4 regions of the Paenibacillus paludis genome follow, and region 1 is predicted to be linked to each of the others. Evidence: riboswitches for the same ligand, from Rfam matches in the RefSeq annotation. Region 1 holds a riboswitch; each other region holds the start of a gene.
The links. Region 1 has a riboswitch for cyclic di-AMP ahead of ACAN56_RS01705 (APC family permease). Riboswitches for the same ligand answer to the same signal wherever they lie in the genome.
Positions count from the first base shown of each region.

Region 1 (4,502 bases):
TATCTCAAGATACAAGAACCTGCACATCCCTCCACCGCTGAAGAGTTCTCTCTACACACAGTTAAGGCTGATTATTTCACGAGAAAACTCAAGACATCATCAATGGTTTTGGAGTTGGCAATGGCTCCGCTGTACAGCCAGCTGCTTGCCTCGCTAAGTTCATGAACATTTCCAGCCTTAACCGCAGGGATCCCCTTCCAGATTGCTCCGTTAAGAATGTCAGAGGCTTCGGTCTTGTCACTGTTCACCAGGAAGATATGATCTGCGGTCAGTTCAGCCAATTTCTCCAGCGTGATCGGATTCCAGGTCGCTCTGGATGCCGCAGGAATTTCTGTAACCAGGTTGGGTTGCTTCAACCCCAGATCCCCGTACAATACAGCACCACTGCTGCGTGTTTCATCTACTATAAAGAAGTTCTTCGACACCAGCCACAGAATGGCGACCGAATCATCACCAATGGAGCTGCTGATTTTGGCTTTTGCATCTGCTGCTTTTTGATCGTAATCCGCAATGGCTTGTTCAGCTTCAGTGCTCTTGTTCAGGAGCTCACCGATTTTGAGCAGCGATTTGCGCCAGTCTTTGCTAATCTTGTCACCAAGGACATAAGTAGGTGCAATTTTGTTCAACTGGTCATACAGACCGTTCTGCACACTAGACTCAGACTGCACAATGTGGAAATCCGGGGCAAAGCTGGTCACAGCCTCCAGCGGAAGATCATAGCTGATGGTTGGCACATCTTTAAGATCAGCAATCAGATATTCCTGGGTTCCGTTTGTCACGGACCACTGCGCTACCGGGGTAACGCCCAGTGTTACCAGGTAGTCTTCCATATAAGAAGCAAGTACGCGCTGCGGATTAGCCGGTACCGTGACTTCATGTCCCATGGCGTCTGTCACCGTTTTCTCTGTAGCCGGTGCAGTTGTTTTCGTTGGCGCTGCCGTTGCTTCAGCAGTAGCCGTAGCCGTAGGTGCAGCGGTAGCTTCCGCTCCAGAATTTGCAGCATTCTCATTATTGCCATTGCCGCAAGCGGACAAGAACAAAGTCATAGCCATACATCCGATCAATGCCAGCTTCATGCTGCCTGATCTCTTATTGTTCGAAAACATTAAATACCCCTCCTGTATTTACAAGCATTAATGGTCAAAGGTGTCCGAGGCCTTCGCCTTACTTTTTAAATGATATTGATTCTCATTATCTCTGTCAACAAAATTATTCGTTCTATAAAAAAAGGTTGCCTCCGCAAGCTACGGAAACAACCTCTGCTAACCATATTTATCTGCCTATTTGTGCAAATGATAGGGCACTGTTGCTACAACTATATCTTTTTGATTCATTAGATAAGAACGAATGAACAGGCTGGTCTGATTATGCAGGATCGCCTGCCACCAATGTTTGGTAATGAACTGTGGAATTAATACGGTAATATGGTCTGTAGTAGCGGTCTTCCACTCTACGGTATCGATAAATTTCACCAGTGGGCGGATAATGCTGCGGTAACGGGAACGAAGCACGATCAGGCGTACACCCGGGTTCCATTCCTCCCATTTTTGCTCCATCTTGTGAATTTCCTCTTCATCAAAACCAACGTAGACTGCCACCACATTATCTGTTAACGACTTCGCATAACTGATCGAATGCAGTACAGCGCGTGTCACACCCGCAACCGGAACAACAACGGTACTTCCTTTAATCAGCGGTTTATCCGTAGCAGGACATATGCGAAGCTGATCAGCTATATTCATATAATGGCGGTGAATGCGGTGGAATACGAACATGACAACCGGCAGGAAGATGAAGGCCATCCACACGCTGGAAAACTTGGTAATGATAAAGATAAGCGTAATCGTCAGGGTAGTCAGCATACCGATTGTATTGACTACAAATTTATTCTGCCAGCCTTTCGGCTTCGTTTTGAACCAGTGCACCATCATGCCAAGCTGCGACAGCGTAAAAGGGATAAATACTCCGACTGCATACAGCGGAATCAGCCCTTCTGTATTTCCGTGGAAAGCAGCTACAAGCACAGCCGACAATACTCCGAGAAAGATAATACCATTAGAGAAGCCCAGGCGGTCTCCCCGGACCATGAAGGCATGAGGCAAATATTTATCTTTGGCGAACATGAACGCAAGCAGCGGAAACGCCGAGTAAGCTGTATTCGCCGCCAGGAACAAGATGACGGCTGTTATCCCTTGGATGAAAAAGTACAAACCGCCCCGGCCAAACGTAGATTCGGCAATTTGCGACACGACGGTGGATTTCTCATTAGGAGTAATCCCATACCAGTATGCCAGCAGCGTAATGCCGGTGAACATCAATCCGAGGATGCCTCCCATCAGCATCAAGGTTTTGGCGGCGTTTTTTTCCGCTGGAGCTTTGAAGTTCGGAATGGCATTCGATACCGCTTCTACCCCGGTCAGTGCCGAACAACCGGAACTGAAGGCTTTGAGTAATAGGAACAGGCTGACATTGGAAACGGCGGAACCGATTTCCGGGATTTCGGCATGAGCGCCGCCTGTAATATATTTGTACACCCCGGCAATGATGAGTACAAAGATAGAGACCACGAACAGATACACCGGGATGGCAATAAATGAAGCGGACTCCGTCACCCCGCGGAGATTGATAATCGTCAAGATCAGAATGACGGAGACTGCAATAAGGACAGTATGATTATGAAGACTCGGAAAGGCCGATGTGATCGCATCCGTTCCCGCTGAAGCACTAACTGCAACCGTAAGAATGTAATCTACCAATAAAGAGCCGCCAGCCAAGAGGCCGGTAGGAACGCCCAGATTGCTTTTTGCCACGATATACGCTCCGCCGCCTTGCGGATAGGCAAAGATGGTCTGGCGATAGGAAAAAATAAGGATGGCCAGCAGGCCCAATACGGCTAATGCAATCGGCAATGAATACCAGATGGCGGTGAAGCCAGCGGCCACCAGTACAATCAGAATTTGCTCCGTTCCGTAGGCCACAGACGAGAGTGCATCGGAAGACAGAACAGCCAGTGCTTTCACCTTGGATAACTTTTCATGATCGAGTTCGTTCGACTTCATCGGACGCCCGATCAATAGTCGTTTTACCTTGCTTACCATTGTAGTAACAGTTCCTCTCTTTGTTGAGTTGAAACGGTAATACCGCGCGCCGTTTTCATTGGCAGGTTTCATAAATGCAGGCACAAAAATAAGCATACGGAAATGATCCGCATGCTTACGCATGCTCATTATCCCACCCTTGCTTACGAGGTTAGCTGGCGGATTCGGGCTGTGGTAGCCCTACGGTTCCGGTCATACTGACCTGCCTCCGATTCACCCCATTGACGTTGCCGTCAAGTTTGGTTCCCCCGTTTTTCCTTGCGGAAAATTCAGCGCATATTCAACTTCTCACAAGGACTAATAATAGTCTACAATAGCTTTTCAGTAAAGCGGTGAAAAAAATGAAAAAAGAATGAAAAAACATCCAAAAAGCTCAAATCCAAGATCGGGGATAAGTGGATCTTTCATTCTCTTTCATTATCCCAGCGTTCCGTGATTTTTGAGTGTTTTGGATGTTAATTGTGACAGAAATTAAGGAAATATTTTTGCTCTAAATTCTGCTTAGCCTTTTCTTATTCTGCTGGCTCTTCTTGGCGCCCGGTCCAGAGCAAAATTGCGATTAGAGCAAAAGCAATCAACGCAAGCAGAGGTACCGTAATGAACCCTAAAAAGTTCAAATAATCCTCATTGCAGGGTACACCAATTTTGCATGGCAAAATTTTACTGAGTGCAGGAATTTTCTGCTCTGCGTAATGGTACAGGGAGATGCTCCCGCCTATCAGACATAAAGGCAGCACATAAGGAATGATGCGTTTATCTCCCCGGTACGTGGCAATTCCGAGCAGAATCAGCTGAGGATACATAAAGATACGCTGGAACCAGCATAGCCTGCAGGGTTCATAATGCAGCACTTCACTAAGATACAAGCTTCCTGCTACTGCAATTACGGAAACAAACCAGGCCAGATACAGGCAGTGGCGTCTGCAGAAGGTAGAGAATTTCATCATTTGGCATCCGCCGAATCAAGGGCGATTTGCACCTGCGAGTCGATGGCTTTGATATCAAAAGCCTTGTCTACCTTGACTCCATTAACAAATACAGTAGGAGTAGAGGTCACTTTGCTGTCTTCGGCCAGCTTCATATCTCTCTGCAGTTCACTTTCATAGGTGCGTTCCTCAATGTCTTTACGCAAGAGGTCAAAATCTATCGGCAGGTTCTCTTTCTGCGCCAGGCTTACCAGGTAATCAGCGGTCGCCCACTCTTCGCTCTCCTCGCCCTGATTAGCATAGATTGCGTCATAATAGGTCCAGAAAGCTTCACTGTTCTGATGATAGACAGACAAAGCTGCTAATGAAGCTGTTTCGGAATCCGGTCCGATAAAGGCCATATTTACGAAGTAAAAGGCCGCTTTGCCCGGAGTTACGTATTTTTCAACAAGCTGAGGTTTGATGGTACCGGTAAAGT
Region 1 is NZ_JBGJZP010000001.1:403,419-407,920, forward strand. Features, by position in the region: gene ACAN56_RS01700 (iron-hydroxamate ABC transporter substrate-binding protein) at 72-1,106, opposite strand; gene ACAN56_RS01705 (APC family permease) at 1,281-3,098, opposite strand; cyclic di-AMP (ydaO/yuaA leader) riboswitch at 3,224-3,383, opposite strand; gene ACAN56_RS01710 (disulfide oxidoreductase) at 3,611-4,042, opposite strand; gene ACAN56_RS01715 (DsbA family protein) at 4,042-4,502, opposite strand, start outside.

Region 2 (4,502 bases), on a different contig from region 1:
TATATCTGCACTGTTCGGCGCCGGCGGCCTGCTTCTGCTGCTGCTCTCCGGAGTGACCGCACTTTTCTGTCCAGGCCTGCCCGCACTGCTGTTCCGGCAATTTTCACCGCTTCCCTCAACGCTGTTCAAAATGTGGAGCATAGCGGGGCAGTATCACCTTTGGTGCAGCAAAACATTTCCACAATAATTACGCCAGTCCCTTGGCATAATAGAAGAGTCACTGCCCCAGATAAAGGGCGGGACTCTTCTTTTGGTTACAACGTGATTTAGGGTATTTGCAAAACTGTAAATCCTCTGGTACAATGATGCCTGTACCAGTAGTAACAACTTTGTAATCTTTTGAAACTAATTTGAAGTAAATGAATGTGCCTTTAAGCATTTAACCTTGTCGATACGTCACTGTTTCGGTGCATAAAACGCCAAATTCCCGGCACCGGGAAGTGGGGGAACCATATTTTGGGTGAATTGATCTCGCTTTAGAGGGGTCATAGGGGAACCTTCTACCGAATCCTTAAGCTAACCTCGCAGGCCTTGGAAGGAGTACATCTTTTGAAAAGTCATAATTTTAAGAAGAAATGCACCGCAGCAGCATTAGGGCTGGTGATGGTGTTCACGCTTGGAGCAGGGAGCGCTTTCGCCGACTCCAGAATGGATACGGTTATTACAAAAACACTGGGAACGACGTATAAAACCGGAGGCATAAGCACTGCCGGCTTTGATTGTTCTGGATTCACCAAATATGTATTTAAGAATGTTGGCCTTACCTTGCCCCGCACTTCCAAAGCACAATTCAGCGTTGGAACCGCCGTATCACGGAATAACCTCCGTTCCGGCGACCTGGTATTCTTCAATACCCTTGGCAATGGAGTCTCCCATGTCGGCATTTATGTCGGCAACGGAAAATTCGCCCAATCCTCTTCATCCCGTGGTGTAACTATCAGTTCAATGAGTCAATCCTACTGGGCCAACCGCTACGTTGGAGCCAAACGAGTAATGAGCACAACAGCTTACAAAGCTATCGCTTACGATTGACATCCCTCAGGAATTTCATCCTCCAATAAATAATTGTAACTTATAGAGATCCGGAAACTGATTATTGCCGTAATCATTTCCGGGTTTTTCCTTTTTGTCTTCCTTATTCTACCTTTTACACGTATTTGAGGTCTGTGAAACACCTTTTTACTAAAAATCCCAACAAATCTAAGTTAAAGCTTACTCAGCGCGTAAATATAAGACCTTTTTAGCAAAGATAACTCTTAAAAAGCGTAAATATTATGCATTAATATGTTTTAAGTGATTGCCAACTGGCGAAGTCTTTGTTACAATTATCGCAGTGAGTTTTTAGTAACATTTTTGTAATTATTGAATCGGGTTTTACAAAGGTTTTGTCATGTATTGGTTAACAAGCTAATCCTAATCAACAGTCATGCCGAGTTCCCTAACCATTAGGGAAACGGGGGAACCGATTTTGGGTGAATTGACCTCCTATTCACAGAGGGGTCATAGGGGACCTTCAACCGAACCCTTAAGCTAACCTCGTAGGCATTTGGAAGGGGTATTCACTTTTGAAGAAGAAGTTAGCAGCAGCAGTACTTAGCTTTTCCATTATGCTTACCATCGGAGCAGGAAGCGCTTTCGCGGATTCCAAAATGGATAAAGTCATCGACAAGACCATCGGAAGTAAATACGTATCCGGCGGTGTATCGACCAACGGCTTTGATTGCTCCGGATTTACAATGTACGTTTTTGATAAGATCGGTATCAATTTGCCACACCAATCCGGTTCCCAATACCAAATGGGTACTGCCATTTCCCGGGATGATCTGAGAGCGGGAGATCTTGTATTTTATAATACAAGCGGTAAAGGTGTATCCCACGTCGGCATTTATGTCGGTGAAGGCAAATTCGCACATGCTTCATCCTCCCGTGGTGTAACCATCAGCACGATGAGTGACAGCTACTACGTCAACCGCTACGTTGGCGCCAAACGGATCATGAGTACAGATGCTTACCAATCCGTTACTTCTGATTCCCAAGACAATGATGACGTACAATAAGTTGTCGTAAAACGGGTACTCTTCCATGATTTTTGCCGAAATCTGGAGGGGGCCTGTTTTTTTTTGTCTATAAAATTACTTACCCCTCTCAATATCCGCCAAACATAAATCTCCCCCAAATTTCCTCCATTTTATAAAATATTTTTACCACTTTGTCAAGTTTCCGCCTTTCAGAAAATTTCTGAGTCGAATCAGGCCAGTTATGGATATAATTAGGTATAGCTAGTGCTGTTGCTCCCCATGAAAGGAGGCCGGTGGCCTTATGATTAGCTCCCCCGTTACATTCCATGTAGTTCCCATGGAGATCAGCCATGCCGAAAATATCGCCGCATGGAATTACAAAGCGCCTTATAATATTTACGAATGGATGCCTTGGTCCCAAATGGAGGCGCTTGGCATTGAATTTGGCGATCCAGAGCTACGCAGAGACCAGTATGTTTCCGTGGTCAACGAGCAAGGCATCCTTTGCGGCTTTGCGCAGTTGTTTCCGATGGAGGGTGTCGTCAGGCTGGGTATTGGAATGCGCCCCGAACTTTGCGGACACGGTCTTGGCCACATTTTCATGGAAGCCATCGTTCAGGCCGCGCTGAAGCGTTATCCCGAGCGGGAAATTGATTTGGAAGTATTGACCTGGAACCAGCGGGCGATCCGAACATACCAAAAATGCGGCTTCACGATCACGGATACTTATGAACGCCTTACTCCAACCGGAAATAAGCCATTTTATTGCATGGTCTATGATAAACAACATAACGTTCCATTAAATTGAAAATTTTAGTGTTGAAATCGTCCACTTTTTTGACACAAATGCTATGATAACGCTTCACCATCCTATATAATGTAGGAAGCAGCTTACATGGAGGGGACGGATGAAGATGCAGAAATGGATCATGGGCGGTTTGTTTTTCGCAGCCTGTGCCTTTGCGGTAGTGCTCTTGTTCACATTACCCGGCAAAGCAGAGGTCGCCGAAGAAAATAACCCGACGATGCCGCAAGTCACACTGGATGCCGCAAGCGCCGAAGCGATTGTACAGGCAAGCTGCATTACCTGCCACGGTGATCAGCTACAGGGCGGTCTAGGCCCTAGTCTGCAGCAGGAAGGCGGCCAGCATAACGCAGAAGAAATCTACACCATTGTTACGAAGGGACGCGGCCAAATGCCGTCTTTCAAGGATAAGCTTGCTCCCGAAGAGATCGCGAATGTTGCCATGTGGCTTGCAGAGAAGAAATAAACCTGACCTTAAAAATACAGAATGCCCGTACAAAGGATATTCAGAGCATCCTTGCACGGGCATTTTTATATCCATTCCTATGATAGGTCGGTTTCTCCTGCGCCTAACGCGTTTTATCGAAAGCTTCGTTAAATTCATGCGCCTGGCGGAACTCTAGCGCGGCAAGCCCGCTCTCTTCTTTTGCGGACAAGCGCAGAATTACCGTTTTGTAATCAATTGTAATATGCGGATGATGATCGAAGGCTTCCGAGATCGCGGCCACCTCATCCACAAAGGCGATACCCTTCATATATTCATTAAACATATATTTGCGCACCATCATATTCGGCTCCAGCTTCCAGCCCTCCAGCTTACTTACCTGCTCACGCAGCTCTTCCTCCGTAAAATGCAATTTGTTTCCTCCCTTACTAAGTTAGCCATAAAGTCCGTACAGCCCAGCTCCCCATATCCTTTAAACAAAACATCCCTCAGCTTCGGTAAAGTCCAAGGGATGCACCAGGATGAAGGCTTTTTTTCGGTTTAATGTATTCTAAGATCCCGGCAAATAGTACTCGGCATCTACAATTTTACCACGGGCCGCAGACAGGGGGCAAACCGTCCTCCCGTTACTCTGCTGTTCTGCTGCTCTAAACGAGTACAACCGAGGCCAAATCCTCTTCACCCAGCAAAATATTGATACGGTGCGTCTCCTTGTCATAGATAACCACACCACTGCCTACCTGGATAACAGGCTCGTTGCCCAGCGCATAGAACAGATCCTCTGCGAGCGCTTCCCATACCTCCAGCTTGGATTCCTGCGGCAGTTCCTGCCATTCATCCGGCTCCATCTCAAAAAACACATACCCATCAGAAATACGTCCGACTGCTTCTGTCAAATCACTAAGAATCTCGCTGTAATCTCTTCCATGTTTCACACCCACGTGTATCACTCCGTTTTCTTCACAGATGAATAATAACTTACCTTATCATTATAGCCGAAAAAATGACTTCACAAAAAACGGAATGCTGTCGATAAATAAGAATATACGTGATTTGGTTACGTGCAGGGTGTCCCGCCGCTGTTCAAGGATGAAATATGCGGTCTGAACGGATCACTTCTTAATTCTCATGGACGAGGTGCATAAATGGAAATTTCAACATTACTAGGCTTAGTATTTGGTCTCATCGCAGTTGTCTGGGGAATGATGCTCAAGCATGCCCCGCTTACCAGCTT
Region 2 is NZ_JBGJZP010000035.1:15,981-20,482, reverse strand. Features, by position in the region: gene ACAN56_RS34310 (hypothetical protein) at 1-187, shown strand, start outside; cyclic di-AMP (ydaO/yuaA leader) riboswitch at 408-546, shown strand; gene ACAN56_RS34305 (C40 family peptidase) at 604-1,032, shown strand; cyclic di-AMP (ydaO/yuaA leader) riboswitch at 1,418-1,560, shown strand; gene ACAN56_RS34300 (C40 family peptidase) at 1,566-2,057, shown strand; gene ACAN56_RS34295 (GNAT family N-acetyltransferase) at 2,320-2,826, shown strand; gene ACAN56_RS34290 (c-type cytochrome) at 2,933-3,289, shown strand; gene ACAN56_RS34285 (4a-hydroxytetrahydrobiopterin dehydratase) at 3,393-3,680, opposite strand; gene ACAN56_RS34280 (hypothetical protein) at 3,916-4,209, opposite strand; gene motA (flagellar motor stator protein MotA) at 4,414-4,502, shown strand, end outside.
Region 2: linked by a shared signal. The riboswitch ahead of ACAN56_RS34300 (C40 family peptidase) and the one ahead of ACAN56_RS01705 (APC family permease) in region 1 are both predicted to bind cyclic di-AMP.

Region 3 (4,502 bases), on a different contig from region 1:
GCTTGAGCCACCTGTTTCTGATCATTCAGATGAAGGGCAGTTACATTCTCCACAATAAAGCGGTCCCGCTCATCATTGGCAAGGGTAACGGGATAGCGCCCCCGTTCCTGCAGCTGAGCGATTTTCAGCTTATTTCTTCCGACAAAACAAACCTCATAACCGGAGTCTGACAGCACTGGACCGATAAATCCCCGGCCAATATTGCCCGCTCCAAAATGTACGGCTCTCAAATCGGTGTCCCCCTTTAGTAAATTCAACTCTATAAAATTTCACGAATCATAGTTGTTATACGCAGAAAATTAGTACACCGTAGTGATTTATACCTGCACATCAGAGATTTCGAAGCAGCTCCGGGAAATCACGTGATCGAAGTCAAGAAGACTTAGGCTTTCGGTCTGGTGATGCGGCATATCAAATTCAAGAAAACGGGTAATGGCATTCGGGATCACCACACAGAACATTCCGGCTGCAGTCGCAGCTCTTGCGCCGTTTGGCGAATCCTCAATAGCGACTGCCTCATGTGGTTTAATGTCAAGAGAGGACATGACCTGGTTATACAACTCCGGATCAGGCTTCACCTTCTCCACATGATCGGAGGTGCGGATGCTCTCGAAATAATCGCGTATGCCCAGCAGCTCCAAATGCCGTTCCACCCAGTCCATAGAGGAGCTGGAAGCAAGGCCAATCCGCAGTCCGGCGTCCTGGGCAGCATCCAGATATTGCTGAATTCCCGGCCGCATCTGTTCGAGCTCCATCAGCTTGCTGTGCCTCTGCTGGACCGCTGTTCTGAATGCCATCCGGTCGATAGGCAGCTTAAGGTCAGTCATCAAATATTCGTAGGGATTAAAACTGTTAAGGCTGGTGCCTATGCAAGTAGAATACTGTTCCAGCGACAGGTCTACCCCATGCTCTCCATAGGCTTCGCTAAAAGCGGTGTACCAAGCTGTTTCCGTGTCGATAATCGTTCCGTCAAAATCAAATATAATCCCTTTGATCAAATCAACCATCTCCCTCACAGTAGTCCGGTAAGCTAAGCTCACACAAAAGCGTGCAATCCGCTTCCAAAAATGCTTCCGGCTGGCGTATGTCTGTAAAAACCATAACAAAGGTTTTCTGGCCGCGTCAACCGGGGCAGCTTATCTTCCATCATATGAGGGCGGTTACAATTGCACAAAAACGAAACTGGGGACAAGCCTAAAAAAAGCGTTTTCCCGGTCGCTCCTGTTTGCACCAAAAAAAACAAAAAAACCTTTCTGTACAAAGGATTTCGCGTTTCTATGCCTTGCGGCCGGGACTCTGCGTATGAAGCATTTCAAAACGACCGGCAATCCCACAACAAAAAAAATTTCTACTCTGCTGATTTGGCTTGGCCCCGTATGCCTTGCCGCGGGCAAGTTTAGCTTTGACTTTTCAAAACTTCCCGGGTTATACTTTACCTACGCTTAATTTCCAGCCTTTGGGCAGGAAAGCGGGGGAACCAGTCTTTTGGGGCGAATCATTCACAGAATGTAGGGTACCATCTTACCCGAGTCCGTCAGCTAACCTCGTCAGTAGTGGATGGGTCTGCTTTTTTAGGTATATTCATAACCAGAGACCCTTGCTAAGGGTCTCTTTTTTGTATTCTAATGACCCTGCTGGCAGCAGTTTGGCTATCGACCTCAAGGCTCCCTTACTTCTCACACTATGAGACCAAGGAGAGATGCAAGTGCAAAAGGTAAGGTACATAACGGATATCAACAAGGTTGCCATGCTGTCTGAAACGGAAAAAGAAAAGCTGAAGGAGATCACCGGCAAATTTGCCTTTCGGGTCAATGACTATTATCTGTCGCTGATCGACTGGGATGACCCGGGTGATCCGATCCGCAGGCTCGTCATTCCAAGTGAAGGTGAACTTGCGGAGTACGGCTGCTGGGATGCATCCGATGAGGGAATGAATTATGTAGTGCCGGGATGTCAGCACAAATACAGAACAACGGCCCTTCTGATTGTCTCCGAGGTGTGTGGAGCTTACTGCCGCTACTGCTTCCGCAAGCGCCTGTTCCGCAATGATGTGAAGGAAGCACAAACCGATGTGGCTCCTGGGCTGGAATACATCAGGAATCATCCTGAGATCAATAATGTGCTGCTTACCGGCGGAGACAGCCTGATTCTCTCTACCTCCAAGCTGCGCTTCATCATCGAAAGCCTGAGATCCATTGACCATGTGAAGATTATCCGGCTGGGCTCCAAAATTCCCGTATTTAATCCCATGCGCATTTATCAGGACGAAGAACTGCTGGAACTAATCCGTACCTATTCATCGGAGGACAAACGCATTTACGTCATGGCGCATATTAATCATCCCCGGGAAATTACGCCCGAAGCCAAACAAGCATTCAGAGCACTTCATAATGCCGGGGCAATCGTAGTTAATCAAACACCGGTGCTGAAAGGCATCAACGATGATCCGGCGGTACTCGGAGAACTGCTCGACCGGCTGTCCTGGGCCGGAGTCACTCCCTATTATTTCTTCGTGAACCGGCCCATTGCCGGCAACCGCGAGTTCGTTCTGCCGCTGGAGCGTGTCTACAACATTGTTGAGGAAGCCAAGGCCAGAACCTCAGGTCTGGGTAAAAGAGTCCGTCTATCCATGAGCCACTCCTCCGGCAAAATCGAGATACTGGCGATTGAAGACGGCAAGGCCTATCTGAAATACCATCAGTCCAGAGCGCAGGAGTACGGCAAATTTATGATCCTGGAATGTCCACCGGATGCGGAATGGTTCGATGATCTTCCCGGCAGCGAGAAGCACTGGACCCATCCTGCTTTCACTTCCCAGATCCCGCAGCTCCTATAAAAGCCAGCACAGTCCCCTTGTATCAGCATCGGGACTGTTTGTTTAGCGTGCTTACCGGCTATTCCATCCCCTGTGAGAACAGCTTGCTGATGAGCGCTCTCCGGCTGGATACGCCGGTCTTGGAGAAGATCGATTTCAGGTGATCCTGTACGGTGTACGCAGAAATATGCAGCGACTCCGCCAGCTCCTTGGTAGATAATCCGCGGGAGAGCATTTCGGCCAGCTGCTTCTCCCTGGCGGTCAGCTGGCAGGCATCGGCCAGCAGCCGGAAGATCTCCGAGGACTTGGCATAGACAAAGGCAACGGCCAGCTCCGTCTTCCCGCCGCTTCCTTCAAGCCTGCTGGCCGTAACTGTCAAGTAAGCCCCATCCTCGACACGCAGGCATAATTTCGCCTTGGAAGGCAAGCCTCCTGGTTCCGTATTCTCGCCAAGTGCCCTCAGGCATACGGCATTGACCGGCCGGGGAAGAACTCCGTGATCCAACCGTTCCAGCTGTTGCAGACGGTTCATCCAATATTGGGCCGCACTATTCGCGCTGACCGGAAGCAGCTGGTCCGTCAGAATCATGATTCCACTGTCCTCCGGTGCGGTATCCATCCGTCCCAGAGGGGGCTCGGAGGCATAGCTGCGGAGTGCGCCGGCAATCAGCGGAACAACAGATGATATCACCGCACACTCCCGCTCCTGAAAAGGAGGTTCGTGCTGCGACCGGAACAAGGTTAAGAACCCCCAGCAGCCACCGCCTTCAACCAGCGCAGCCCGGAGCTCGTCTCCCAGGCCCGCAGGCTGGAGTACGTTGCGGTAACGTTCACTCCGCCCGGGCTGCCCTTCCGTTACACCACTTAAACAGGCGACCGGCACTGCCGCTGCGGCCAACTGCTCATACTTCATATAATCCTCATGCAGATATTCATATTCAAACAACTGCGGGTGCAGATCCTCAAGACCCTGCTCTGTGATCGCCCCGGTGGACAGCAGCGTATGCGGGTCCACGGTAGTGCAGCAGGCAGCGGTAAACGGAATGTACTGCCGCAGCTTGGAGATTACCGCCTCCCTGTATTGCGGAGATGTCATTCTCATCTCCTGCCGGTTGATTTCCAGCATCCTCAAGCCTTTTAGAACCTCGCTCATCCTGATGTCCTTTCCAAATCCCACATATGTGGGATAGCCTATTCCGTGTTTAATCCTGATAATTAGTAATAATTCTTATTATATATCAGGAGAACTCACATTCAAGCTATAGAGACAGGAGCAGATATCATGCAAGAGAAACATTTACATCATGCCAGAGACTGGGAGCATCCCGATGTTCAGCATTACGAGACAACAATCGCTGCAAAAATACCGGGGTATCCTCTGCTCTATGACATCATGGAGCAATTGCTGAGTGCACACCTCGGCGGCGAAACTCCGGCAGACCTGCTGATTGTCGGGGCCGGAGGCGGACAAGAATTGATAACCCTCGGCGCTCAGCATGAGCACTGGCGGCTCACTGGCATTGATCTGTCAACGGCGATGCTTGAGCTTGCCCGGCAGCGGATGCAGCGCACGGAGCTGGCCGCTGAAATCACTCTCCAGCAAAGCACGGTTGATGAACTGGACAAGAACAAGCTGTTTGACGCCGCCACATGCATGCTGGTGCTTCACTTTGTCAAGGAAACCGGA
Region 3 is NZ_JBGJZP010000009.1:185,100-189,601, reverse strand. Features, by position in the region: gene ACAN56_RS19090 (mannitol-1-phosphate 5-dehydrogenase) at 1-230, opposite strand, end outside; gene ACAN56_RS19085 (HAD family hydrolase) at 318-998, opposite strand; cyclic di-AMP (ydaO/yuaA leader) riboswitch at 1,430-1,568, shown strand; gene ACAN56_RS19080 (KamA family radical SAM protein) at 1,700-2,836, shown strand; gene ACAN56_RS19075 (helix-turn-helix transcriptional regulator) at 2,895-3,968, opposite strand; gene ACAN56_RS19070 (class I SAM-dependent methyltransferase) at 4,098-4,502, shown strand, end outside.
Region 3: linked by a shared signal. The riboswitch ahead of ACAN56_RS19080 (KamA family radical SAM protein) and the one ahead of ACAN56_RS01705 (APC family permease) in region 1 are both predicted to bind cyclic di-AMP.

Region 4 (4,502 bases), 170 kb from region 1:
AATGGCAGTCAACGCTACAACAATGATCATCGAATAAGAAACCAATCCCGCCTTAACAATTGCATCCCCGATGACCAACCCCCCAACAATCCCAATAGTTTGACCTACACGGCTGGGCAGACGAAGTCCTGCTTCCCGCAGCAGTTCGAATATAAGTTCAAGCAGCATCGCTTCAATCAGCGGAGGAAAAGGGACCCGGGTCAATAAACCTTGAATCGAAAAAAACAATTGCAAGGGAAGGACATTGGAGTGGAAAGAAACGGTGGCAATGTAGAGCGCTGGCAACTGAAATGCTGTTACAAAGCCGATCAGACGGATAAACCGGACAAGAGAAGCGATCATCCATCGATTGTTATAGTCATCCGGTGTCTGATAAAAGCTGAAGAAGCTCGCCGGCAAAATCAGAGCTGTGGGGTCCCCATCCAGCAGTATGGCGACATATCCGTCCAGCAAATAAGCTGAGGTATGATCCGGACGCTCCGTATTGATTAGTTGCGGAAATATGGAGAAGGAGTTATCCTCCGTTAATTCCTGAATAAAGCCAGTGGAGATTATCCAATCGAGCGAAATTTTCTTTATTCTTGATTCTACAATCTTTATCAATTCAGGGTTGGCGATATTCTCCATATAGACTAAGCCTACCTGTTTGGGGGCGAATTTCCCAAGTGTGAAGTAGCGGACAATAAGGTTTGGGGAGGCTATTTGTTTGCGAATCAGGTATAAGTTAACCTTCATCTGTTCAATAAAACCGTTATGAGGTCCCCGAATAACCCCTTCATTCTCAGGTTCGCTAATGCTTCGTTCGTATTTGGCAGGAGTGTTGAGGACATAGAATTCAGACATTCCTTCTAAAAAATAAACACAGCTTCCTTCAAGAAGTCCCTGAATACCTTGGTTTAGTTCTGTTTCCAAACTGAAACTAAGTGTTGTGAAAAGCTTAGAGAGGTCTTTGTCCTGATTACGGCTAAAAGGAACAATCACGTTCCGTTCAATCAATTCCGTATCAGTGAGAGACTCCAGATAAAAGACCATTCCTTCCCTTCCCTGAAAGGATAAGTTTCTTTTTTTGAGGTCACTTGTATAGAATAGTGCGGCTTCGATATAATCGGAGTTTTGATCTACAGAAGGAAATGAGGTCTGAGTTTGGTTAGTCATTATAAGGCGCTCAACTTTCGATTAGTTTTGCTTTTAACGTTCCCGGATGATTTGCAGAATATTCCTGACGGGAGCTTTAACGTGTGATACAGAAGAGTACGGCGGATGATGTTGAGCAGCAGAGGTTTCTGTTTTGTTTTCCTAGGGACATGAAGTAGAGCAAAAATGAGCAAATCATCAATCGCTTAAGAGTAAAACCAAAGAATGCGCATTCATTCGTGAAGTGGTGGCATTTTGGGCTTCTTTTGCCATCCGCAACGTTTTACATTAAATGGTCACAGGCGTAAGATTCAAATCAACAACCGAATGTAATATAACTGTTCTCAAATGGCTGAATTCCGATAATGGGAACGGGGGAACCAATGGTGAATGCGGCTTTTGCTCAGATAGCTGCCGCTCACTTGGGGTGAATCCTTGTGCGTGCTGAACAGCCGCTTCTTACAAGGTAGGGCAATCTCGCTGCCCGAATCCGTCAGCTAACCCCGTAAGCCTCGAAGAGAGAGGATGAGCGCCATGATCGATTAACCGACCACGGAGAGCCCTGATGCTTCTGTGGTCTTTTTGCTGAGCATGCAGAAAGGAAAGTTGATCTGTATAAGAGTTTAATAATCTTATAACAACGTAAATCAGAGTCATTAGGCAACTATCTAAAATGCTTTAAAGGGGGGATTGTTATCGTTACTGTATTTATCGTGTGCTTCTGGGTTGGATTGCTGCTTCTCCTCAGCGGCGGATTTCATGGGCATGGCCTGGCGGGTCATCTGCATATGGGAGGTGGCGATGCTGGTGGTCCGGGCTTTGTGCCCATACTCCCTCTGATGGTGTTTGTCACGGTCTGGGGCGGCAGTGGTTATGTGCTTACCCGGTTCAGCGGAATGAATATGCTAGCAGTGGTGCTGATCTGCACCGTGCTTGCCTTGCTGCTGGGCTGTCTGATATATGCGGTGCTGGCCCGGGTGATGACTCGGTATGATAGTAGCATGAATAAAATGGATTATGAGCAGGCGGGACAACTCGGGTACATCAGTATTTCTGCAGTGGATGGAGCAGTGGGAGAGATGAAATATGTGCTGCATGGAACGATGCGTTCCATTGGAGTGCGGGCAGAAACCGGCCAGCAGCTCGCCAAGGGTGACAGGGTGATTATTTTGAAGGTGGATAAAGGAATGGCGGTAGTCACCCTCTTCGAGAGGGGAAACGAACAATTATAAATAACGGGGAGTGTCGAACCGAATGGTTATTCTTTATTTAATCTCGGCAATTGTTGTTGTTATCCTGCTGGCTTTGTTCAGTATCGTGAACGCTTATAAAAAGGTTCCGCCCAATCAGGCGATGATTGTATTCGGCCTCGGCGGAAAAAGAGTGGTTCAGGGCGGCGGGACGTTCGTCATTCCCGGCTTCCAGAACAATAAGACCATCTCCATGATGCTGATGAGCTTCGATGTCATCCCGGCGCAGGCGATGTTCTCCCGGCAGGGCATCAAGCTCAACCTGGAGGCGGTAGCCCAGATTAAGATTAAAAGCGATCCTACCGCTATTCTGACTGCCAGTGAGCAGTTTATCGACAGGCCGGAAGAAGACCGTGAGACGATTATCCTGCATTCGGTGGAAGGTCATTTGCGCGGCTTGATCGGACAATTAACGGTAGAATCCATTCTAAAGACACCTGACGAAATCAACAGCAAGATGCGGGAGACCTGCTCGGAAGACCTCGACAAGATGGGGCTTGAGGTAGTCAGCTTCACCATTAAGAAAATTACTGACGACAAAGGGTATATCGACAATATGGGGGTTCCGGAAATTGAGCGCATCCGCCGTGATGCCAGCATCGCCAAGGCGGAAGCAGAACGCGACATTCAGATCAAACAAGCCGAGGCGGAGAAGGAATCCGCCATTGCCAAAGCCAATGCGCATCAGGCCACCATTGAAGCGGGAACCGCCGCCCGCGCCAAGGAATCTCTGTTCGAGAAGGATTTGAACATTAAGCAGGCGGACTTTAAGCTGGAGACTGAAGTGAAGAAAGCACAGGCGGATCTTGCGTACGAATTGCAGCAGAACAAAATCAAACAGTCGCTGGTTACCGAACAGGTCAAGATCACGCAGATGGAAGCGGAGGCCAACCGGACCGTCCGGGAAATCGAAGTTGAGCTGAGACAGAGGGAGCTGGAGGCAACGGTGATCAAGCCTGCTGAGGCGGAGAACCAGGCTACGATCATGAGAGCGGAAGCAGCTAAGCAGCGGCAAATTCTTGAGGCGGAAGCAGAGGCGGCCACAATGACCAAACGGGGGCTGGCAACAGCGGAAGCAGAACTGGCGAAGGGAAAAGCCAACGCGGAAATTGTTCAGCTGGCCGGAGCAGCGGAAGCGGGGGCACTGGAGAAGAAAGCTGAAGCGTACAAACAGTTCACGCAAGCCGCCCTTATAGTGGAATTCTTGAAGGTTCTGCCAGAGCTGGCTGACAAAATCGCTTCCCCGCTGGCCAAGGTCGATAAGATTACAGTGATTTCCCAGGATGGAGCTTCATCCGGCGTAAACAAAATTACCGGCGATATCGCCAAAATCATGGCCCAGGTTCCTGAATTGACACAGACGCTTACCGGTATGAACGTGACAGAGGCTCTCAGCGGGCTGCTCGGCCGGGATAAAGAGCAATAATTCTATACAAGCTGGGATATTGAATTCCTTGCATAAGCAACGCTCTATTATGGAAAACTTCTGTAGTGCGAATAAACAGCATGATTCCATGTTTGGAGACTTATTTTGATTTCCTAGGAGGTTAAGATTATGACAAATCAGGATCCGCAGGAGCTGCTTAAGCGAAAACACGAAATGGATGAGCAAAAAAGGCAGTTCACAAATTTTTCCCGAAGTGTTTGCGGCCATGGTGAGTTAGAAGCAGGGCAGGAATTCAGTATTGACCGGGTGCCTGACGATCAGAACCGTATGAAATCTGTTGAGAACAAACGTGATTGATCTGAAGAAAGCTATAAAAATAAGCCGATCCTTTTCTGGATCGGCTTAAAAAATGATTATTACGTTCTACCCCTGAAAGGAGGGCGGAACTATCATCCGGGACTCGTTATTTCTCCCAAAGCTCAATCAGTCGGCCTTCAGGATCTTCAATCCAAACAAACTTTCCATATTCACTAATCTCTTTGTTCTTTGCAAGAGGTACACCAATATGTTCAAGATGCTTAATAGTCTCGTTTAGATTATATACTTGAAAATTCAACATCACTTGTTGTTCTATTGGAAAATAATTGTCATTCTCGGTAAAGAAAGAAAAGATAGTCTCATTTCCTACTTGGGGTTTTATCACAGTACCATTCCAATTTTCCATTTCAATC
Region 4 is NZ_JBGJZP010000001.1:235,670-240,171, forward strand. Features, by position in the region: gene ACAN56_RS00995 (spore germination protein) at 1-1,155, opposite strand, end outside; cyclic di-AMP (ydaO/yuaA leader) riboswitch at 1,475-1,661, shown strand; gene ACAN56_RS01000 (NfeD family membrane protein) at 1,830-2,366, shown strand; gene ACAN56_RS01005 (flotillin family protein) at 2,389-3,810, shown strand; gene ACAN56_RS01010 (hypothetical protein) at 3,940-4,128, shown strand; gene ACAN56_RS01015 (VOC family protein) at 4,235-4,502, opposite strand, start outside.
Region 4: linked by a shared signal. The riboswitch ahead of ACAN56_RS01000 (NfeD family membrane protein) and the one ahead of ACAN56_RS01705 (APC family permease) in region 1 are both predicted to bind cyclic di-AMP.